3 regions of the Sutterella sp. KLE1602 genome follow, and region 3 is predicted to be linked to each of the others. Evidence: predicted binding sites of a transcription regulator. Region 3 holds the regulator's gene; each other region holds the start of a gene.

Region 1 (7,711 bases), on a different contig from region 3:
AACCCCTCAAACATTACTCAACATAATAGTAGTTATGTTGAATATTCAAAAAAAGTGAAGAAGGACGGGTTTCCGTCCTTCATTTCACAGCTCTTCGAACTTCAGGTCTTCAGGCGCGGTCTGCGCCTTCGTCCATCAGTTCCTCGTCGCGAACGCAGGATGCTCGCGCTTCACCTGCGCCACGGCGGGGCCGACGGCAATGCCGTCGGCAGCCCCCTGCATGAGCGCCTCGTACGTCAAGCTTCACCCGTCTCGACCATGGTGCCCTCGGGGTTTTCGTCCCAAGGCATTTCCCGCCTTTCCTTTGTGACTTCAGGCGCCTCAGCTTCAGCCCTTTTGAGGGCCTCGAGCGCAGCCAGCGCACTTTGAACAGCCTCCCCGAGTCTCGTGCCGTCGCCCGATCGCTCGAGAATGCCGATGCCGTCGGTGAGGAGCGCCTCTGCGAGGTCGTCAAGCACGTTAACGATCTGGGCCTGTCAGCTCATGTCACACCTCGGGAAAGGGAATGTTTTCTTCCGGCATTCAGCTCTCGGAGGCCCTGACGGCCCCTGATGGCAGCAGGGAAGACGACGCGTACCGCCCTCTGCCGGCGCCCTGCTCTTCTCGACTGCCCTGCCCTTCGTAAAGGATTCGGTCAGTCGGCACAGACCTCTTCGGCCGCCAAGCGGATGCGCACGGCTTCGGCCTTCTCCTCCTCGGAAAGCGTCAGCGGACGCAGACGGGAGATGGCGAGCATGTGCTCGGCCTGCCAGACGTCGTGGCAGTACTGCAGGCGCAGCCACATGGCTGCGGACGGACCGGGAAGCACGTGGGCGATGCGTACGGCGAGCTCGGGCGTGACGGGGCCTTCACCCTTCATCACGCGCGTCACTGCGGCGGGCGTCACGTCGAGGTGCCTGGCAAACTGCCTGGCGTTGAGTCCCAGATGCTCCAGCGTCTCAGCAAGAATCGTGCCAGGATGCGGGGGATCATACATGCCGCTCATCAAAATCTCCTCAATGTTCTGCCCAACAGGCTTTTCACAACAACAAACGGCGCCCGTGAAGGCGCCGAAAAAGGACGTGAGTATATCGAAGGGGCAGTTGGCGCGCAAGCCGCTCCCCTCTCCTTTCTTACGTGAATATTCATGCAGGATGGCAGCTTCTGCATCAGGATCATTCGGGCCTGCAATGCGCAGGACGCCCGCCCGGATTGCTCCGGACGGGCGCCGTGTTCATTCAGAATTCAGAAGCTTGCGCTCGAATCATCAGAACTTGTGAACGAGACCGAAACCGGCTTCAGCAGTCTTGGTCGTGACGGTCACGTGATCGTTCTTGCCGGTCGAGTCGATGGAACCTTCGTTATAACCGGCGAAGCCATAGACCTTCGTGCGCTTGCTGAGCGGATATTCGTAGGCAGCGGCGAGACCCCAGCGGTCGAATTCAGCCGTGCGCTCCTGAGTCGTCATGTTGATGACGCCTTCGGATTCGCCGTCAACGTAGTTGACCTGGGCAAAGGCAGTACCGCCGAAAACGGGAGCGGCAACGCCGAGCGCAACGGCATAACCCTTCATGCCTTCCTCGGCCGTAACCGTGCCTTCACCGGCCGAGATCCAGGCATCGGCACCAACGAAACCGCCGAGCTTGTTTTCGTTCTGACCGTACTGGGCAAAGCCGAGGACCTTCGCGACGCCGAAGTCGTAGGAAGCACCCCAGGACACGCCGAGGGAATCTTCGGAGTTGGCATCGGTGCCCTTATTCATGACCGTGTCAACAACGAGGCCCGTGCTGAAGGCACCGAGGTCATACTTCAGACCGAGACCAGCGCAACGCTTGTTGAGGGAGGACTGGGCGTCTTCAGCGCCGTTAGCGTTGAAGGAGTACTGTGCGTAGGCGGTAAGACCGCCGAACTTCGGGGTGACGTACGTGACAGTGTTGTCCATGCGGTCACGATCGCCGAGGTTGAACAGGTTCTTGGCGCCGACCGTGTCGCCCCAACCCGTACCGAAGGCAGTGTAGCCGTACACGACGTTGTAGGAACCAACGCCGGCGGAGAGGGCGCCGACACGACCCATGGAAAGCGTACCGAAAGACCTCGTTTGGGGACGGCTGTGACATTTCCACCCGAAGGAAGATCTGTACAAACGAGTGCACAGTCACGGGAGATTCCGTTTCAGAAGACTTCCCGATCAGTCCACCTCCGTCGGTCGGCGTGGTACCGATACATACCTCGGGAGGTAGAATTTCGGCCTCTGCAGGCGCACAATTTCCTGTTCGGGCGCCTGAACGCCCGGGCGCCGGCCCCTCATCTACAAAAGACGGAAGACAATCATGGAAGACAGCTTCGCCAAGGTGATGTCCCTGGCGGCATTCATCGTGCTCGGGCATCTGCTCAGGCGCTTCAACATCCTGAAGGACCAGGCCTTTGCGGCCATCAGCGCCCTGGTGATGAACGTCACGCTCCCGTGCGTGATCCTCACGAACCTCAACGGCGTCAGGATCGAGGGCGACATGCTCCTCATTGCGGGCCTGGGGCTCCTCACGAACATCATCTTCCTCGTCTGGGGGCTTTTTCTCTCGCGCAACATCGCGGACACGCAGTGGCGCGACTTCGTGAGGCTCAACGTGGGCGGCTATTCGGTCGGTCCGTTTGCGGTTCCGTACGTGCAGTCCTTCTTCCCGACGACGGGCCTGATGGCGACCTGCATGTTCGACGTGGGCAACTGCGTCATGGCGGGCGGCGGCACCTTTGCGGTGATTGCGGGCACCCGCGTGAAGACGACGCTATGGCGCACGGTCAAGCTGGTCGTCTCGAAGCTCGTGCGCTCGGGCCCGCTCGTCACCTTCGCCTTCGTGGGCCTCATGTCCGTCCTCGACATGCGCCTTCCCGACGGCGTCATCACCAGCACCGCCATCGGCGCGCACGCCAACACCTTCCTCTGCATGATCATGATCGGTGAGTCGATCAGCTTCTCGATGGGCGGCGGCAAGATGGGCAAAGTGCTCAAGCTGCTTGCGAGCCGCTGGGTCGTCTGCATCCTCATCGCGCTCGGCGTCTGGCACTTCCTTCCCTTCGAGGAGGAGATCCGCATGGCCCTCACCCTCACCTGCCTCTCTCCGATTCCCGCCATGAGCCTCGTCTTCACCGCTCAGCTCGACGGCGACATCGCCATGGCCGCCAACATGAGCTCGTTGAGCGTCGGCTGCTCCATCATCGGCATGTCCGTCGCGCTCATGCTCTTCGGCGCGCTCTGACGCATCAGAAACTCCGCACCACGTTCGGGCGGTCCTCTCCGGAGGGCCGCCCGATTTCGTTCATATCTCCCCTTTTCCTCCCCGTTCTCCGTGCCCGCCCGGCCGCACGGCGCCACTCGCGGGCGCCTGCGCACGCGCCGTGCCCCAAAACGGTGCATACTGGCAACCTGAATCACTTTAAAACGCCTCTGCTGCCGTCTTTAAGCGAATTTCCTCACGCTTCAGGCCCCGTTGAGGTTCCATTTGCCGAATTTCGTCTCCCATAGACGAATACGGGCCTTTGGCACGCCTTTTGCTTAAGAATGGATCAAGGACGCGGGATTCCCCGCCATCCGCACAAAGCATCTCACTCACAGAGGAAAAACCATGAAGTACATCATTGCGGTCATCAAGCCGTTCAAGCTCGACGACGTGCGCGAAGCGCTCGCGGACTGCGGCGTCAGCGGCCTCACCGCCACGGAAGTCAAGGGCTTCGGGCGCCAGAAGGGACATACGGAGCTCTATCGCGGCGCCGAATACGTCGTTGACTTTCTCCCGAAGATCAAGCTCGAGATCGCCGTTTCCGACGAACTCTGCGACAAGGTGGTCGAGTCGATCGCCTCGGCCGCGAACACCGGCAGGATCGGCGACGGGAAGATCTTCGTGATGGACCTCGAGCACGTCATGCGCATCAGGACGGGCGAAACGGACGACGCGGCCGTCTGAGGCAGTCGGCAGCACTCGATTTGACTTTAAAGTAGACCGAACACTCAGGAGAAAAGACAAATGTCCGCACTCACCCGAATCGCCGCATTCCTCGCTGCGGCGGCCCTTTCACCCGCGGCGCTTGCCGCCGAGGCCTCCATGGACAAGGCCGACGTCGTCTGGATGCTCGTCTCCACGACGCTCGTCCTCTTCATGACGATCCCCGGGATCGCGCTCTTTTACGGCGGCATGGCCAGAAAGAAGAACGTGCTCTCGATCCTTGCGCAAACGACCGTCATCTGCTGCGCGCTCACGCTCGTCTGGTTCGCTGCGGGCTATTCGCTCGCCTTCGGGCCGGGCAGCGCCTTCGTGGGCGGGCTCTCGCATGTGTTTCTCAATGGTCTCGACATCAACAGCATGTCGGGCTCCATTCCGACTTTGCTCTTCGTCTGCTTCCAGATGACGTTCGCGATTCTCACGGCTACGCTGATGATCGGCGCCTTTGCGGGCCGCATGAAGTTCTCGGCGATGCTGATCTTCATGATCCTCTGGTCGCTGTGCGTCTATTCACCCGTGTGCCACTGGGTTTGGGCCGAAGGCGGATTCTTCTTCGACATGGGCGCGCTTGACTATGCGGGCGGCACGGTCGTGCACATCAACGCGGGCGTCTCGGGCCTCGTCGCCTGTCTCGTGCTGGGCAAGCGCCTCGGCTACGGTCGCGAGCCCATGAATCCGCACAACCTCACCTTTGCGATGCTCGGCGCCGCCATCCTCTGGATCGGCTGGTTTGGCTTCAACGGCGGCTCCGGCCTTGCCGCCAACGAGCGCGCCGTCATGGCGATCCTCGTCACGCAGATCGCAGCCGCCGCTGCGGGCGTCTCCTGGATGCTCGTCGAATGGATGCTTCGCGGCCGTCCCTCGCTTCTGGGCCTGATTTCGGGCGCCGTCGGCGGCCTCGTGGTCATCACGCCCGCCTCGGGCTTCGTCGGTCCCGTCGCCGCACTCGTGATGGGCCTCATCGGCGGCGTCTGTTGCTTCTGGGGTGCGGTCTTCCTCAAGCGCATGGCGGGCTGGGACGACTCGCTCGATGCATTCGGCGTGCACGGCGTGGGCGGCATCGTCGGCGCCCTCCTCACCGGCGTCTTCGCCTCGAGCGCCGTCACGGGCTCCGAAATGAATCCCGTCATGACCCAGGTCGGCATCCAGGCCGCAAGCGTCGTCGCCACGATGGTCTACGCAAGCGCCGTGACCTGGATCCTCCTCAAGATCATCGACGTCGTCATGGGCCTGCGCGTCACGTCCGACGAGGAACGCATGGGGCTTGACCTCTCGCTCCATGGTGAACGCATCGAATGATCCCGGCATTCATCTGAACCCGGAAGGGCCGCCCGCCGCCGCGTGAAGACGCAAAGGCCGGGCGGCCCCTTCATTTGTTCGCGCGGATAACGAAGGAATTCTCGTGACGATGCTTGATGCAGGCCGCTCAGGATAAGGTGGACGCCCTTGCCTGCGGCGACGACCGCACCACGATCGAGCTCACGCCCGACGAGACCGAGCAGGCCTCGGGCGCGCTGGGCTGGGTCGACGTGACGAAGCTCATCGAGCCGAAGGCCTGAAAGGCCGCCTGAATGAGGCACAGGAAAACGGGAGGCGTCCGCAGGGAGGCCTCCCGTTTTCTGTTTCATAATGATTCGGCGCGGAAACCTCTTCCTTTAGGAAGGGGAGGAAGCGCCGCACTCCTTTCTTAGTTGAGTCAAAAACGTGGTTCGCTTCTCAACTAGCATCAGTTTTTTGAAGCTGACGCCGGCGGAAAGCCGGACTCCATCCAGCGTTCGGACATCGAAGTATCCGAAGGAACGGCGACCGAAAATGAACCCAATTCTTCCCTTACACTTCACCTTGTCGAATAGGCGAAAGCCTTTGACAAGGAATGGCGTCTGGTGGATGAACATCCCACGGTGCCTGTACATTCCAAACCAACGTAGCTCGCCTCCCCGAGGAGGTTTGCTGAGACTAGTCAATAAAGGCTTTTTCAAGCCTCCGCCTTGAGGCGGGGGTTATTGACCCTCAGGCCGTCGCCGCAGCCGTAAGTCGCGGATCCCTGAAGCCGCCCCGTCTTTCAGCGGCATGCTCGTCGCCGCCTGCCTTCATGCTGCCGAAGAGGTGCGAGCCCTCTGCTTCGTCCTCGCCGAAAGCCTCGTCGGGAAGGTCTTCGGGGTTTCCGTTCCTCGTCTTCATCATGAAGGCCGAGGCGTCTCGCAGATAGGTGTGGAAGCCTGCCTCGACGACGTCGTCGAGCTCCTCGAAGGCGGCCGAAGCGCACTCGAGCACGGCCGAGAGGTCCCAGGCGATGAACTGCAGGTACTCGTAGCGCACGCCCGAGGCGTAACCCACGACGTCCAGATATCCGTCCCCGAGTCCGCGCAGTCGGACCTCGAGCATTTTGCGGGCCTTGATGCGACGGTCCTTCTTCGGCGCGAGTCCTTCGGCATCATCCTTCACGTCAAGGAAGAGGAAGCCCGCGCAGGCGCCCGCGGCGCCGAGAGCGTCCATGCCGATGCTCTTGCCCTGGCCGTAGAGGTAGCCGAGCGGCGGGCAGTGCGTGATGCCCTCGGTGACGTCGGCCAGAAGCGGCGCACCGGGCCTCGTGTCGGGCCGCATGCCGTACTCGTGCGGCAGCCAGGCGTAGTCCTTGAGCGTCATGCGCCTGCATTCGGGCGCCTTCTCGAAGAGGAATTCCCTGAATTCGGAGAGCGTGAGGCCTTCGCCCGAAGGGGCCTTCGGCACGAGCGTGATGGCGTCGGCGCGGCGCAGGCGGGCGGCCTCGCCGACCGTACGGTCGATGAGGGCGCGAACGGCCTGGAAGCACTCGATTCGAGCGCGCTCTTCGGTGCCCTTGAAGTCCTCGATGTAGACCAGAAGGCGCCACATGCCCTCGTGGGGCTCGGGCCAGATGAGCACGTCGTCCGCAGAGAGCACCTCGTTGCCCGCCATGAAGGTCTCGAAGGAGGTGTCGTCCCGTCTGGCCCTGCCCGCCGTGAAGGTCCAGCGGTCGGAAAGGGATTCGGGGACGCGCCTGAGGAATTCAAGGATCGGGAAGCATTCGAGGCGCCAGCCGTTGGGCGAGATTTCGACCTTGATGCGGTCGTCCTCCGCGCTCACGTCAAGGCGCCACCAGGAGGCGGAGACGGGCTCGAGGATGGCCGCAAGGCGTTTTTCGACCTCGTCGGCGTCCGTGACGGAATCAAACGCGTCTTCGAGCTCGGTCGCCTGCGCTTCAAGCGCCGCCCAGACCTCGTCCGCGCGGACCCTGAAGGGCTTTTCAATCGTGGGCTGCGAGAGACCGCGCTTGCAGACCTCGACGAAGAAGTCGACCACCTCGTCGTCGGGCCTAATGCCCGCGCAGGCCTTGAAGCACTTGAGGGCCGCGCGCCTCTGGCCGAGCCTCAGGTTGAGGAAGGCTCGGCAGAAGAGCGTCTCCCAGCGGCCTTCGGTCCGGTCGTCCAGACCCTCGAGCAGCGCAAGCGCCCTTTTCAGGTCGTCCTTCCCGGATTCGCTTCGGTTGGCGATCGCGCGGGCGAGTTCGAAGGCATAGAGCGGCGTGAACTTCTCCTTCTGGACGGCCTCGAGGCGCCTGATGATTTCGTCGAAGTTGCCGCGCAGGTCAAGGGCGCGCAGGTGCTTGAGGACGGCGGCCTCCTCGGGTCCTGTGTCGAGACGGCCCTCGAGCCGCGGACAGCGCAAGGGGACTTCAAAGGAATAGTCGATCGCGGAGGGCCGCGTCGTGTCGGGCT
Region 2 (7,711 bases), on a different contig from region 3:
CGGCCTCTCCACCTATTCGCATCCGCGCCGCTTCTACAGCTTCCGCCGTGACGGCGAGAAGTCCGGCCGCCACGCCGCGATGATCTGGATCAAGCCCGAAGAGGCCTGATCTCCCGGTCCCGCCGATCAACCGCTTTTACAGGTTCAGACTCCCATGTCCCACAAGATTCCCGTCGTCGGCTTCGTTTCCCTCGGCTGCCCCAAGGCCCTCGTCGATACGGAGCGGATCGTCACCGAGCTCCGCGCCCGAGGCTACCGCATCGGCACGAGCTACCACGACGCCGACATCGTGATCGTCAACACCTGCGGCTTCGTCAACGAGGCCGTCAGGGAAAGCCTTGACGCCATCACCGAGGCGCTCGCCGAAAACGGCCGCGTCATCGTCTGCGGCTGCCTCGGCGGCCGCAAGGAGGCCGACGGCAGCAACTACGTGTTGAACCACTGCCCGAAGGTGCTCGGCGTCACGGGCCCCGACTCCGTCGATGACGTCATCGCGATGGTCGAGACCCATCTGCCGCGTCCCCACGAGCCCTGGGGCGATCTGGTGCCCGCCTGCGGCGTGCGCCTCACGCCCAAGCACTACGCCTACCTCAAGATCAGCGAGGGGTGCAATCACCACTGCACGTTCTGCGTCATCCCGAACCTGCGCGGCGGCCTCGTGAGCCGTCCTGCGGGCGAAGTGATCCGCGAGGCCCGCAACCTCGTCGACGCGGGCGTCAAGGAGCTCCTCGTCATCAGCCAGGACACGGCCGCCTACGGCGTCGACCGCCGCTACGCGCTCGATCTGCGCGCCAATCCGCCGCTGCGCACGCATCTGCTCGACCTCTGCAGGGGCCTGGGCGAGCTCGGCGTCTGGACGCGCCTGCACTACGTCTATCCGTATCCGTCCGTCGACGAGATCGTGCCGCTCATGGCCGAGGGCCTGATCCTGCCGTATCTCGACGTGCCGTTCCAGCATGCGCACCCGCGCGTGCTCAAGGCCATGAAGCGCCCCGCGAGCGCCGAGAAGAACCTCGAGCGCATTGCCGCCTGGCGTGCGGTCTGCCCCGACATCACGATCCGCTCGACCTTCATCGCGGGCTTCCCCGGCGAGACCGAAGAGGAGTTCGAGTACCTGCTCGACTTCCTGCGCGAGGCCAGGCTTGACCGCGTGGGCTGCTTCGCCTACTCGCCCGTCGAGGGCGCCCAGGCCAACCGGCTCCCCGGTGCGCTGCCCGACGAGGTTCGCGAGGAGCGCCGCAACCGCTTCATGGAGGTTCAGGCCGAGATCTCGGCCGAGAAGCTCCGCGCCAAGATCGGCACCGTCGAGGAGGTCATCATCGACGAGTACGACGACGAGGCAGGTCTTGCCATCGGTCGCACGAAGGCCGACTCTCCCGAGATCGACGGCAAGTGCTATGTCGAGACCTTCACGCCCTACAAGCCGGGCGACTTCGTGAAGGTCCGCATCACGGGCAGCGAGGAGTACGACCTCGTGGGCACGCCCGAAGACGAGGTTCAGACGAGCTGATTCGTCCGAAACGCATCACGCAGAAGGCTTCGAGAGCCCAGGAAACAGGCGCTCTCGAAGCCTTCGTCGTTTTCGGAAGACGGGCGCGGAAAAAAGTGAATACATCTTTCGGCGAAAATTGGAAGTAGTCGCCCGAAGGGGCGCGAAAACTTCAATACAATGTCCGTTCCTTTGATTCCGCCGTTTCAGGTCAGGCTCCTCCGAGCCAGAAGCTGCGGCCGGTTTGGAAAACGACGCCTCGTCCGAGGACGCTTTCCAAACGGGCCTCGCCCACAGTTATTCAAACATTCCGGAGCTTCCCATGACCGACAACAGCGCACTGCGTCCCGACGCACTCACCCCGAAGGAAATCACCGAAAAGGTGCTCGGCCTCGGGGTAACCAAAAGCAGCATGGATCTGCGCACCCAGCTGCCCCTCACCGTACTCGCCGGCTTCTACATCGGGCTCGGCGGGCTCTTCTGCACGCTCTTCATGAGCGACTCCACGCTTCCCTTCGCAGTGCAGAAGTTCATGGGCGGTGCCGTCTTCTCGCTCGGCCTCTACCTCGTGCTCGTCGCAGGTGCCGAGCTCTACACGGGCAATACCATGCTCGCGGGTGCGGCCGTCGACGGCCGCATCAGCTGGGGCGCGGCGGTCATGAACTGGGTGCGCGTCTGGCTCGGCAACTTCGTCGGGGCCCTCGCGCTCGTCACGCTCGTCTACTTCGCGCACGTGGCCGACACGGGTCCCATGGCCAAAGGCATGATGAGCATCGCCGTCGGCAAGCTTTCCGCCGACTGGACGACGATCATGATCAAGGGCATCCTCTGCAACCTGCTCGTGTGCCTCGGCGTCTGGGTGGGCTATGCGGGCCGCACCGTCGTCGACAAGGCCGTGGGCGTCGTGCTTCCCGTCTCCGCCTTCGTGGCGCTGGGCTTCGAGCACTGCGTGGCGAACATGTACTTCCTGCCGCTCGCCTTCGTCCTCAAGCTTTCGGGCTACGCGCCCGAGGGCGTGCCGCTCGACGTGATCACGATCGAGAACATCGTCAAGAACCTCTCTGCCGCCACGGTCGGCAACACCATCGCGGGCGTCGTTCTCGTCCTCATGTACTGGGCTGCCTTCAGAAAGCGCGCCTGAGTATCCTGAAACGGCTTCCCGAAGCCGCCGTCGCCCGCGGGCACGGCGGCTTTTTTCAGGCCTGAAGCGGGTGCCGCACGGGCTCGCCCTGCGGAAAATGCGTATTTCCGCTCGCACGGTTCCATGCGGTATTATCAACAGGTTATTCATGACTCCGCGAAACGCCCGACGGGCTTCGCGGGCCTGTTCGGAATTGACTGATGTTCAGAAAAAGCATGCTGGCGGGCGCAACGGCGCTTGCAATCCTCGGCTTCGCCGTTTCGGCGCAGGCCGTCTCGCTCGGCGACCTGACTGTCGAAAGCAAGCCGGGTGAGCCCCTTGAGGCCCTGTTGGAGATCAACGACCTCGATCTGACGATCTCTCCGCTACTCGTTCGCGTGGCGCCTCCCGCCACCTACCTGCGCGAAGGCGTGAACTGGCCTTCCCAGGTTCAGGACCTCAAGCTTGCGCGCGACGGCAGCAACGGCACCGTGCGCCTGCGCCTCTACGGCGAGCAGGCCCTTCAGTCAGGCAGCTTCCCGCTTCTCATGGAGATGAACGCAGGCGGCACCGTCACCGTCCGCGCCTATGAAGTGCAGACGAAGGACGGCTCATTCGTCGTGACACCTTCGGCCGAACGCACCACCGTCAAGGGCGAGCCCCGCCGCCTCTCCCCCGAGCCGCTTGTCGTGCCCAGAGAGCCTGAGGCCGCTCAGGACAATCAGGAGGCGAAGAAGGAGGGCAAGGCCGAGACGAAGTCCGAATCCAAGGCCGAATCCGGGGCCGCAGCGCTCGCCGTGAAGACGGCTGCCGCCCCGCAGAAGGAAGTCTCCGCCGCCTCTGCCGAGAAGCAGGGGAAGATCCGCCGCAAAGGCCGCTATGCGCCCAACGTCGTCAAGGAATACGTGGCGCTCAACGGTTTCGACGCTTCGCAGGCCTTCCACGTGCAGCAGGACATGACCCTCTGGTCCGTCGCCTTGCTCTACTGGCCGAGCTACCGCGGCGCCACGCTCGAGCAGCTCGTCATCGCATTCCGAAACCTCAACCGCACCGCCTTCAAGGAAGGCGATCCGGGCAGGCTCGAGGTCCGTTCCGTCCTCAATCCGCCGACGGTCGAGGAGGTCCTCGCCATTGATCCCGTCGCCGCCTTCCACGAAGTGCACGGTGCGGACACGGCCATTCCCGGCCCCACGCAGAATCTGATTGACGCCCAACGGCTCTCCGGCGAGGCCGCCGCGAAGGTGGCCGATGCTCAGGACCGCGAGCGCACCGCAGGCAAGGCCCCCGAGGTCGTCGCCGAGGCGGGCCAGCAGGCCCTTGAGGAGGAGAAGGCCGAGGCCGTCAGGGAAGAGGCCGAAGCCGCTGAGGCGCGTGCCGAAGCAAAGGCCGCCGAAGAGGCCGCGGAGAAGGCTGCAGCCGCAGAAGCTGCGGCCGCTGAAAAGCCCGCCGAGTCCGCCAAGCCGGCAGAGCCCGCCGCCGATGCGCCCAAGGTCGAGCCCGTCAAGACCGAGGCGCCCGCCCGGCCGGCTGATGCCGCAGGCTCCGGCGGCACGAACAACTTGCTCCTCTGGGGCGTCGGCGCCCTCGTTCTGGCGCTTCTCGCCTTCCTCGGCCTTCGCTCGCGCAAGCGTGAGGAAGATCCCGTCGAGGAGAAGAAGCCCGTTGCCGTCCTGATTCAGAAGGATGTCCCGCCAACCTCCGAAGCCCAGCTCAAGGCCGTCAGCACGACCGTTGACGAAGCCGTGAAGAACGGCACGACCGCCGGCGCCATGGGCGCGGGCGCGATGGCCTACGCCATGGCGCAGAAGGACGAGACCCGGAATTCCGAAAAGGCTCTGAAGTCCGAAGGAACCGGGGCCCCGGCCGACCAGCCGTGGCTCGAGCCCGATGACGACGAGCTGCCGCCGCTTGACGAAGAGGAGAAGGGCCCCGTGCTCGGCGCCTCCAGGCAGGCCGCCGCCGTTCTCGAGGGCGTCTCGCTCGACCTTGACGATGCGGTCGCCCCCGCTCAGACTTCCGCCCCTGCAGCTGCCACGCCTGCTCCCGCGGAGCAGAAGCCCGCAGAACAGCCCGAGCCCGCGGAACCCGAAACCGACAAGGAACGTGCGCTTGCCAAGGCGCTTGACGCCAAGCTCAAGCTCGCCACGAGCTTCGTGAGCCTCGGCGCCGTGGACGAGGCCCTCGAGCTTCTCCAGGAAGTGAAGCGCCGCGGCGGCGACGAGCTTCGCCATCGCGCCGAAGTCCTTGAAGAACGCATCAAGACTCAGACGGATCCGAAGTGAAGATAGCGCTTGGCATTGAATATCGCGGCACGGGCTTCAACGGCTGGCAGATCCAGCCCGACTGCCCGTCCGTGCAGCAGGCGCTTGAGGATGCGCTTGAGACCTTCCTGCAGGTGAAGACGCCGACGATGTGCGCGGGTCGCACGGATACGGGCGTGCACGCCATGCAGCAGGTGGTGAGCATTGAGACGCAGGCCGACCGCCCCGAGCGCAGCTGGGTGCGCGGCCTCAACACGTACCTGCCGCCCGGCGTCGCCGTGCGCTGGGCAAGGCGCGTCGACGACGACTTCCACGCGCGCTTCTCCGCACGCTCGCGCACCTACGAGTACTGGATTTACAACGATCCCGTGCGCTCTCCCATTCTCGACGATCTGACGGGCTGGGTCTTCCGCCCGCTCGACGTCGAGCGCATGCGCGAGGGTGCCGCCTGCCTCGTGGGCGAGCACGACTTCACGAGCTTCCGCGCCTCCGAGTGCCAGGCCTCGGGTCCCGTGCGTACGATCCGCCGCCTCGAGCTTGAGCGCCGCGGCCGCCTCATCGGCGTGCGCATCGAGGCCAATGCCTTCCTGCAGCACATGGTGCGCAACATCGTGGGCACGCTCATCTACGTGGGCACGGGCCGCGAGAAGCCCGAGTGGGTCGAGGAGGTCCTCAAGGCGCGCAGCCGCGCCGCGGCCGCGCCCACCTTCAGCCCGAACGGCCTATACCTGATGGGCGTGGGCTACGAGGATCCGTCCATCCCCGCCGCGGGGCCGAGTCCCTTCGGCTGGGAGGATCCCGAGCATCCTTCCGCTAATCCGTGAAGCCGATGCGGGGCGCGCCTTTGGGATTCCTCCCGGGCGATATAATTGGCGCAGTTTTGAAACGGTCCGTCCCCGCCGTCGCACGGCAGGGAGCGGACGAACCTGAAATGAAGAGCTTATGAGCTGGATTACGCACATTCTCCCCAAGATCAAGCGCGAGGACGACAACGAGCGCAAGCCGAGTCCGATTCCCGAAGGCGTCTGGACCAAGTGTCCGGGCTGCGAGCAGCCGCTTTACACGGAAGAGCTCCGCGCCAGCCTTCAGGTCTGCCCGAAGTGCGGCTACCATCACCGCATCGGCGCCCGCCAGCGCCTTCTCGCCTTCCTTGATCCCGAGAGCGCCGTCGAAATCGCCGCCAACGTGCGCAGCGTGGACCCGCTCGGCTTCGTCGACAGCAAGCCGTATCCGAAGCGCATCGCCGCGGCCGAGGCGGCCTCGGGCGAAACCGACGCGCTCATCGCGATGTCGGGTACGTTGCGCAGCCAGCCGATCGTCGCGACGGCCTTTGAGTTCCGCTTCCAGGCGGGCTCCATGGGCAGCGTCGTCGGCGAGCGCTTCTCCCGCGCCGTCGACGAGGCGATCCGCCTGCACGCGCCCTTCGTGTGCTTCGCGGCTTCGGGCGGCGCCCGCATGCAGGAGGGCCTTCTCTCCCTCATGCAGATGGCCAAGACGACGGCCGCCATCACGCGTCTGCACAAGGCCGGGCTCCCCTTCATTTCGGTGCTCACCGACCCGACGATGGGCGGCGTCTCCGCCTCGTTCGCTTTCATGGGCGACGTCGTGATCGCCGAACCCAAGGCCCTCGTGGGCTTTGCGGGCCCGCGCGTCATCGAGCAGACCGTGCGTGAAAAGCTCCCCGAGGGCTTCCAGCGCGCCGAGTTCCTGCTTGCCAAGGGCCAGATCGACATGATCGTCGACCGCCGCGAGATGCGCTCGCGCATCTCCTGCCTCACGCAACACCTGATGCGCAGGCCGCCCGTGGCGGGCGCCTGACGCACGGCTCTCCCGACCCGCACGCATTTTCGAGCCGCCCGAGACGAGCGCAGGACGCATCGTTCGGACGGCTTTTCCATTTTCCAGACTGGAGATTTCCTTTCATGTTTGATGCCAAGACCCTTGACGCGTGGCTCACGCACATCGAAGTGCTGCACTCGAAGCCCATCGACCTCGGACTCGATCGCATGAAGACCATGGTCGAGCGCATGGGGCTCGACTTCTCGTCCCGAACCGTCATTACCGTGGGCGGCACGAACGGCAAGGGCTCGACCTGCGCGATGCTCGAGAGCATCTACCGCGCGGCGGGCTACACGACCGGCATGCACACCTCGCCGCACCTCATCCGCCTCAACGAGCGCTGCGTAGTCAACGGGCGCGAAGTAGACGACGAACGCCTCATGGACGCCTTCCGCGCGGTCGAGAAGGCCCGCGGCGACATGACGCTCTCCTACTTCGAATACACGGCGCTCGCCATCCTCAGGATCTTCCGCGAGGACGAGCTCGACGTCGTGATCCTCGAGATCGGGCTCGGCGGCCGTCTTGACGCCATCAACACGATCGACTCCAACGCCGCCGTCATCTCGACGATCGGCATCGACCACGTCGCCTTCCTCGGCAACACGCGCGAGGCGATCGGCCTCGAGAAGGCTCACATCTACCGTCCGGGCTGCCCCGCCGTCTGCGCCGACGCCGACGTGCCCGCCACGGTGAGGAATCATGTCGAGCAGATCGGCGCGAAGCGACTCTTCGCGGGCGAGGACTGGACGGTGACGGTGAAGGAGAACGGCACGTTTACGTTCGCTCAGGGCGCGACGCTCTTCGAGGACCTGCCCGAGCCCGCGCTCGCCGGCGTCAACCAGTACCGCAATGCGGGCGGCGTCCTCTCCGTCATCGCCTCCCTGATGGACCGCGTGCCCGTCACGCTCGACGACATCCGCACGGGTCTGCGCCAGGTCCGCCTGACGGCCCGCTTCGAACTCATCACCACCGATCCCGTGCCCACCGTCATCGACGTCGGTC
Region 3 (7,711 bases):
TCCGCGAGGAGGTCGGCGTGCTTGAGGCGGTCCGCGAAATCACGAAGAAGCACATCGGCATGACCGCCGTCGTCGACGACCAAGGCCGCGTGACCGGCATCTTCACCGAAGGCGACCTGCGCCGCCTCATCGAGCGTCTCGGCGACATCCGTCCGTGCGTCATGAAGGACGTGATGATCCGCAATCCGAAGACCATCCGCGCCCAAGAGCTCGCCGCCTCCGCCGTCAAGCTCCTCGACACCTTCCACTGCAACCAGCTTCTCGTCGTCGACGAGGACAACAGGCTCATCGGCGCCCTGCACCTGCACGACCTGATGGGTGCCAAGGTCCTTTGATCCACTTTTCGGGAGACCCGACATGACCACAGTGAACGAGCGCGCGGCCCGCATCAGAATGGTCGTACTCGACATCGACGGCGTGATGAGCGACGGCACGATCAACGTCTCGGGCACGGGCGAGCTCTACAAGAGCTTCTACGTGCGCGACGGACTCGGCATCAAGATGCTGCAGAAGCACGGCATCGAGATCGCGATCATCACGGGCCGCACCTCTGCGATCGTCGCCGAGCGCATGAGGGAGCTCGGCGTCACCCGCATCGCCCAGGGCCAGCGCTTCAAGACCACCGCCTACGAGGCACTTCTTGAGGAGACCGGTCTCACCGACGAGCAGGTCGCCTACATGGGCGACGACGTCCCCGACCTGCCGCTTCTGATGCGAGTGGGCCTCTCCACGACTCCCGCAGACGGGAATCCGGAGGTTTTGAACTATACTCACTGGCAGTCCCGCTTCCCCGGCGGCCGCGGCGCCGTCAGGGAGTTGTCCGAACTCATCCTCAAATCCCAGGGCGCATGGGATACACTCGTGCACAACACCTACGTCCTCGGCAAATAATGATCCACCGCAGCCTAGTCCTCCGCGAACGCATCACCGCCATCGTCGGCGCGGCCCTGCTGTTGCTGCTCGTCGGCGCAAGCTACTACTACTCGGTCCAGACCCGCATCGAGGCCCTGAAGTACGTCCCCAGCGAAACGAGCCCCGACTTCACGGCGCGCCGCGTCACGCTGACCGACTTCGACGAACGCGGCGTCGCAACCGCACGCCTCTCCGCCAGCACGATGGAGCACTTCTCAGACGAGCGCATGCGCGCCACGGACGCCAGCTATCACTCCCTCGATCCTGCGAAGCCCCAGCTCGCCCTCACGGGCGACCGCGCATGGAGCAACGACAGCCTCGAGACCGTCGAGCTTGAAGGCAACGTGCAGCTGAGCCGCGCACCCTTCAAGGACGAGCCCGATCTCTTTTTCACGACCGAATACATCAAGGGGTATCTCGACACCTACAGGTTCGAGACGGACAGGAAGGTCTACATGCGCCGCGGCATCGACACCACCGAAGCCTCCAACGGCATGAAGTACGACAACATCCTGCACACGGTCGAGCTCGACGGCAGCGTCGTCTCGGTCTTCCATCCCAACGCGCAGTCCACTGACACATCCGCCAACGCAGCCCAAAAATGAAGAAGTCAATCGTTTTCAGCATCCTCGCCGCCATCGCAGCGCCGACCTGGGCCCTGAGCACCGACAAGAGCCAGCCCATTGAAGTCCATGCCGACCAATTCAACGGTGACGAAGTCAAGCAGACCGCCGTCTACTCCGGCAACGTCGTCGTCGATCAGGGCTCGATGAACCTGACGGGCGCTCGCCTCGATCTTGCAATCACGCCCAAGGGCTACCGTCGCGCCACGATCACGGGCTCTCCCGCACGCTTCAAGCAGCAGCGCGATCCGAAGACGAAGGGCGTTGAGGAATGGGTGCACGCGCATGCGAGCCGCATCACCTACGACGAGGAGACCGACAAGGTCACGCTCGAAGGCAAGGCCCAGCTCTCGCGCAGCGAAAACGGCCAGCAGAAGGACATGACGAGCGGCGAGCGCATCGTCTACGACATGCGCAACGCCCGTTCCGAAGTCAACAGCGGCGAAGGCAAGCGCGTCACGACGATCATCGCGCCCCGCTCCAAGACCGACGCGGGCACGCAGCGTCAGGGCACGTCCCTCTCCAACTCCACCAAGCTTCAGCAGTAACAGGACTTCAGCGTGACCGAAAACGCAACAGTTAGCCATTCCCACACCCACGCGCTCGAGGCGACCGGCCTCAAGAAGCACTACGGGCCCCGAAACGTCGTCAAGGGCGTCAGCCTCGCCGTCAAGTCGGGCGAGGTCGTGGGACTGCTCGGCAAGAACGGTGCAGGCAAGACGACGACCTTCTACATGGTCGTGGGCCTTGTCGTGGCCGACGACGGCCAGATCCGCCTCGACGGTCAGGACATCACGCACATGCCCATCTACAAGCGTGCGCGCATGGGGCTCTCCTATCTGCCCCAGGAGGCAAGCGTCTTCCGCAAGCTCTCCGTCGAGGACAACGTCCGCGCCATTCTCGAGCTTCAGGAGGGAGAGGACGGCAAGCCGCTTTCCAAGGACGTGATCGAGGAGCGGCTCGACCAGCTGCTCGAAGAGCTGCAGATCCAGCACCTTCGCACGAACCAGGCCATTTCGCTCTCGGGCGGCGAGCGCCGCCGCACGGAAATCGCCCGCGCCCTTGCCGCCAATCCCCGCTTCATTCTGCTCGACGAGCCCTTCGCGGGCGTCGACCCGATCGCCGTGATCGAGATTCAGCGCATCGTGCGCTTCCTCAAGGAGCGCAACATCGGCGTTCTGATCACCGACCACAACGTCCGCGAAACCCTGTCGATCTGCGACCACGCCTACATCATCAACGAAGGCGAAGTGCTCGCCTCGGGCACGCCCGACGAGCTCGTCAACGACCAGGCCGTCCGCAAGATCTATCTCGGCGAAAACTTCCGGATGTAGCCAAATGGAAAATCATCTCCTCGCCACACTCTCCCAGCAGCAGGTTCTCTCCCAGGAGCAGCAGCAGTCGCTGCGCATTCTGCAGATGCCCACGCAGGAGCTTCTCGGCGAAATCGAACTCATGCTCGAATCCAACCCCCTGCTTGAAGTGGAGGAGCCTGCACAGGCCTCCGACGACCCGCAGGCGCGCGCTCAGGAGCATGACGACGACAGGCGGGACGACCGCGGCGAGGATGATTCCGAATTCGACGCAGCCCAGGCGGAGACGCCCGTCGACCAGCCCTACGAGGCCTGGCAGGGCGCCTCCAGCGACGAAGCGCCCTTCGAGCGCATTCCCGCCCCCGAATCCTTCAGGGACGAGCTGCTCGCCGATCTCGGCTGCCTGCCGCTCACGCCGCGCCAGCATCTGCTCGTCGCCTGCCTTGTCGAGGAGCTCGACGACAGGGGCTTCTTCACGTCCCCGTTCGAGACGCTCATGCGCTACTACGCGCGCATCCTCAAGGAGGAAGGCGTCGAGAACGTGACCGCCGCCGAGTGGCGCGAAGCCCTCGCCACCCTTCAGAGCATGGATCCTCCGGGCATCGGCACCGCCGGCCCCGTCGAGGCCCTCATGAAGCAGATCGAGCGCATCGAGCCCTCCATCATGCATGCCGCCGCGCTTGAAACCCTCAAGCGCATCGTCTCCAAACATCTCGACAAGGTGGCCGCCGACAACCGTCCTGCGCTTCTCAAGCTCGCCAACGGCAAGTCCTCCATTCTCGACGAGGCGCTGCGCGTGCTCAAGACCCTCTCGCCCTATCCGATCGCCAGAGAATCCAGCACGCTCTACATCGTTCCCGATGTCATCGTCAGGACGCAGAACGGCGTGAGCACAGCGCACCTCAACGGCTCCTTGCAGCTGCGCCTTCGCCTTCGCATCAACGACGCCAGGAGCGAGGCCGATCCCTCGACCCGCCGCGTTCTTCTCGGCGAAGCCAAGACCTTCATTCAGCGCATCGAGGCCAGACGAGCCACCCTGCAGCGTCTGGCCGACGCCATCGTCACGCGCCAGCAGGCCTACTTCGAGCACGGCCCCGCCGCCCTGCGTCCGATGACGCTCAGCCAGATCGCCGAAGAACTCGGCCTGTCCGTTCCCACGGTCTCCCGCGCCGTTTCCGGCAAGTTCATCGCCTGCAGCCAGGGCACGGTCGAGATGCGCTCGCTCTTCAGCGCCGTCTCCTTCAGCAACCAGGGCAGCGGCGCCGAGGAGCAGGGAGCCTCCGAAATCCAGGCCATGATCTGCAAGCTCATCGAGACCGAGGACCCCAGAGCCCCCCTTTCGGACGAAATGCTCTGCGAAATGCTTCAGAAGCAGGGTGTGCCCATCGCCCGCCGCACGGTCGCCAAGTACCGCACCTGCGCAGGCATTCCCTCGGCTCGCTCCCGCCGCAGGCTCTGACTTCTCCACCCCTTTGGTACACTGAACGAAGTTTTCGATTCGACGGTCCCACAAGGCCGTCCGACGCGTCATGAATCTACTCGCACCTCTGCTTACTCTTGAAACCGTTCGCCTTAACCTCGACGTCGTGAGCCGCAAGCGCCTCTACGAAGAGGCGGGCCTCGTCTTCGAAACCTCCGCTGGTCTTTCCCACACGGAGGCCTTCGACGCGCTCTTCGCACGCGAAAAACTCGGTTCCACCTGCCTCGGCAGCGGCTGCGCGCTTCCCCACGGCCGCGTCGAGGGCATCACCGAACCCGCCGCCGTCTTTCTGAGGACCGCCGCGCCACTCTCCCTTGATGCGCCCGACGGCCGTCCCGTCCAGCTGTTCCTCTGCCTGCTCATTCCCGAAAACGACGACGGCATGTACCTGAAGATCCTGCGCGAAGCCGCCTGCCTCTTCGGCAACAAGCCGCTGAGAAACGCGCTGCTTCACGCGGAGTCGGAGGTCAAGATCTGTGAACTCATTCACAACTGGACGCCTCCCGCCGACCTTCACTACGAGCCCGACTTCTCCGAAGACGACGAAGACGCCTGAAAAAACTACGCCAATACGGAGGCAACGCCATGCAACTCATCATCGTGACCGGCATGTCCGGCGGCGGCAAGTCCATCGCCATCCGCCAGCTTGAGGACTGCGGCTACTACTGCATCGACAACCTGCCCGCCGCCTTCCTGCTCCCCGTGGCGCAGGACCTCCGCACGCACGGCATCAAGTCCGCCGCCGTCGCCATCGACGCGCGAAGCCAGAGCACCTTCGACGGCTCCCTCAAGGCAATCCGACAACTCGAGGAGGCGGGCTTCGACGTGCGCATCCTCTTTCTCACCGCCTCGGATCAGGAGCTCGTCAAGCGCTTCTCCGAAACCAGGCGCCGCCATCCGCTCTCGACGCTCGCCGCCAGCCGCGACCAGCTCGTCACGCTTCAGGAGGCCATCAGCCGCGAACGCGACCTGCTCGCCCCCATTTCTGCAGGCGCGGCTCTGATGGACACCACCGGCATTCTTTCCTCGCAGCTTCGCGAATGGGTGAAGAAGTTCGTCGGCCAGCCCCAGGCCATGATGACGCTCACGTTCGAGTCCTTCGCCTTCAAGCACGGCCTTCCCGTCGCCAGCGATCTGGTCTTCGACGTGCGCTGCCTGCCGAACCCCTACTACGATCCTGCGCTGCGCCCCCTGACGGGACGGGACAAGCCCGTCGCCGACTACCTTCGCACCTTCCCGACCGTCATCAACATGGTTGACGACATTGAAGGCTTCATCCGCAAGTGGCTTCCCGCCTACATTGCTCAGAACCGCCACTATCTGACCGTCGCCGTCGGCTGCACGGGCGGACAGCACCGCTCCGTCTTCGTGGCCGAAGAGCTCGGCGCCCGCTTCAGGGACACGGACGGCGTCGTCGTGCGACACCGCATCATCGAGCAGAAGGCCCTGCTGTCGGGCGAGAAGTCCGTCCAGAACGAAGGCAGCTGATTCAGAAGATCAGAAAAGCAGGGGACGGAAGTCCCGCTCCTCCCTGCAGATCGTCAGCAGCTTCACCACCGGCGTCGGCATTCCCACCGACGCCGTTTCCTTTTCTCCGAGAAGCTCGAAGCCCTCGGGGGCGAACCCCTGCGCCAGATCGACGGCCACGGAATGAATGATGAGGCGGTAATGCGTGAAGTCGTGCACGAGAGGCTCGAGCCTGATCGTGCGGAGAATTCCGCCCTCAAGTTCAGGACAGACGGAAAGCGGATCCGCCGACTCCACGGGCTCGTCCTGCTGCCTCAGGGGCGGCGTCCAGAGGCCGTGCCAGACGCCCTTTTCCGTGCGGCGCCTGAGCCAGAGGCCGTTCTCGGCAAACGCGAACACCATCACCGCATGCCTCACGGGACGCTCGCGGCGGGGCTTGCGACCGGGAAAGTCGGCCACCCTGCCCGCCAGACGCGCGCCGCAGCAGTCCGCCAGAGGACAGGCCCCGCAGTCGGGATTCCGCTTGCAGAGCATGGCGCCGAAGTCCATCAGCGCCTGAGTATATGTCGGCATAAGCTCCGAAGAAGGCAGCAGGGAGGCGGCGAGCGTCCTGATCTCCTTCACGAAGCCGGGCTGTGCGGCGTTGCCCTCGACCATGAACACGCGCGCGAGCACGCGCTGTGCGTTCCCGTCCGCCATGACGGCCCTCTCGCGGAAGGCGAAAGCGGCCACGGCGCCCGCCGTCGAGGGGCCGAGTCCCGGAAGTTTTTCAAGCTCGGCCGCGGTTTCAGGGCATCTCCCGCCCATTTCGTTGACGATGATCCGGACCGCCTTGAGCAGGTTGCGGGCGCGCGAGTAGTATCCGAGGCCCGCCCAGAGCGCCATGACGTCGTCGTCGGGCGCAGCCGCCAGACACTCGGGCGTCGGAAAGGCGGTCATGAAGGCCTCGTACTTGGGAAGCACCGACACGACCTGCGTCTGCTGCAGCATCACCTCCGAGACAAGTCTCGGATACCAGTCCTCGACCTGCCACGGCAGGTCGTGCCTGCCGCAGGCTTCGTGCCAGCCGATGATTGCATCTGCAAATAACTTCTCGGGATCCCGCATGCCGCATTCCTTTAGTTTTCGAGGTAAAGTACGGAGACACTCTACACCAACGGCTTCCCAAGCTTTCACTCTTTCATGACCGGAAAACTATTCAAAAAAGCGGCCGTGCTCGCCGTCTTCGCCGCAGCCGCAGGCTGCGCGGCGGCCTTCCCCGGCGTGGACGCGCATTCCTCAGAATCGCGCGATGCCGCCCAGTCTCTTTATGAAGTCATAGCCGCCGAGATCGCCGCGCACAGGGAGCAGCCCGAGGTTGCTCTGGCGCTCCTCGACCAGACGCTCGCGCGAACGAAGTCCTCGGAAGTGGGCGAACTCGCCTGGCGCACCGCCCTTCAGACCCGCAATCCCGACATCGTGCTTGAACAGGCGCGCGCCTGGGCCGCGATCGATCCGAAAGCTGGCCTTGCCCGGCGCACGATTCTCCTCAACGCCGTCGAAAAGGGCCGTCAGTCCGAATACGTCGAGCTGCTCTCCCGCATGTACGCAGACGCGGAGGACAAGGCCGAGCTGATCACGGACGTCACGACGCTCCTCGCCCAGCCCGAAACCGCCTCCGCCGCTCTTGAAACAGTCCTCTCCCCCTATTGGGAGAAGCAGGCGAAGAACGCCAGGGTCCAGTTGGCCGTCGGCCTCTTCCGCCAGGCCCGCCGCGACATTCCCGGCGCCTGCCGCGCAGGCAGAACCGCCGTCAGGCTCTCGCCCGACAGCGAGCCCGTGCTCACTGCGGCGGCCGACCTCTGCTGGCAGGCCGACAGGGCCGGAACGGAGAACATCCTCAAGAACTTTCTGGCCCGACATCCCGACGCCTCGGC

The links. Region 3 encodes sigma-54, which starts transcription at its own class of promoters, with help from an activator protein. Its sites were predicted from a motif close to TGGCANGNAANCTGCTTT; they were not measured.
Positions count from the first base shown of each region.
Region 1: HMPREF3036_RS09725 (P-II family nitrogen regulator) is a predicted target of sigma-54. The motif match lies at 3,515-3,532, and genes of this name have one in related genera.
Region 2: HMPREF3036_RS03470 (formate/nitrite transporter family protein) is a predicted target of sigma-54. The motif match lies at 1,649-1,666, and genes of this name have one in related genera.

Region 1 covers NZ_KQ968568.1:19,980-27,690, forward strand. The annotation lists gene HMPREF3036_RS09705 (hypothetical protein) at 237-458, opposite strand; gene HMPREF3036_RS09710 (HigA family addiction module antitoxin) at 635-1,093, opposite strand; gene HMPREF3036_RS09715 (porin) at 1,247-2,122, opposite strand; gene HMPREF3036_RS09720 (AEC family transporter) at 2,310-3,233, shown strand; gene HMPREF3036_RS09725 (P-II family nitrogen regulator) at 3,600-3,938, shown strand; gene HMPREF3036_RS09730 (ammonium transporter) at 3,999-5,273, shown strand; gene HMPREF3036_RS11980 (hypothetical protein) at 5,390-5,533, shown strand; gene HMPREF3036_RS09740 (hypothetical protein) at 5,985-7,711, opposite strand, start outside.
Region 2 covers NZ_KQ968512.1:54,936-62,646, forward strand. The annotation lists gene pgeF (peptidoglycan editing factor PgeF) at 1-109, shown strand, start outside; gene rimO (30S ribosomal protein S12 methylthiotransferase RimO) at 155-1,510, shown strand; gene HMPREF3036_RS03470 (formate/nitrite transporter family protein) at 1,812-2,630, shown strand; gene HMPREF3036_RS03475 (FimV/HubP-related protein) at 2,831-4,891, shown strand; gene truA (tRNA pseudouridine(38-40) synthase TruA) at 4,888-5,694, shown strand; gene accD (acetyl-CoA carboxylase, carboxyltransferase subunit beta) at 5,813-6,688, shown strand; gene HMPREF3036_RS03490 (bifunctional folylpolyglutamate synthase/dihydrofolate synthase) at 6,793-7,711, shown strand, end outside.
Region 3 covers NZ_KQ968496.1:89,376-97,086, reverse strand. The annotation lists gene HMPREF3036_RS02225 (KpsF/GutQ family sugar-phosphate isomerase) at 1-335, shown strand, start outside; gene HMPREF3036_RS02220 (KdsC family phosphatase) at 358-891, shown strand; gene lptC (LPS export ABC transporter periplasmic protein LptC) at 891-1,517, shown strand; gene lptA (lipopolysaccharide transport periplasmic protein LptA) at 1,514-2,083, shown strand; gene lptB (LPS export ABC transporter ATP-binding protein) at 2,096-2,869, shown strand; gene rpoN (RNA polymerase factor sigma-54) at 2,874-4,307, shown strand; gene HMPREF3036_RS02195 (PTS sugar transporter subunit IIA) at 4,378-4,884, shown strand; gene rapZ (RNase adapter RapZ) at 4,914-5,816, shown strand; gene HMPREF3036_RS02185 (A/G-specific adenine glycosylase) at 5,826-6,902, opposite strand; gene HMPREF3036_RS02180 (tetratricopeptide repeat protein) at 6,978-7,711, shown strand, end outside.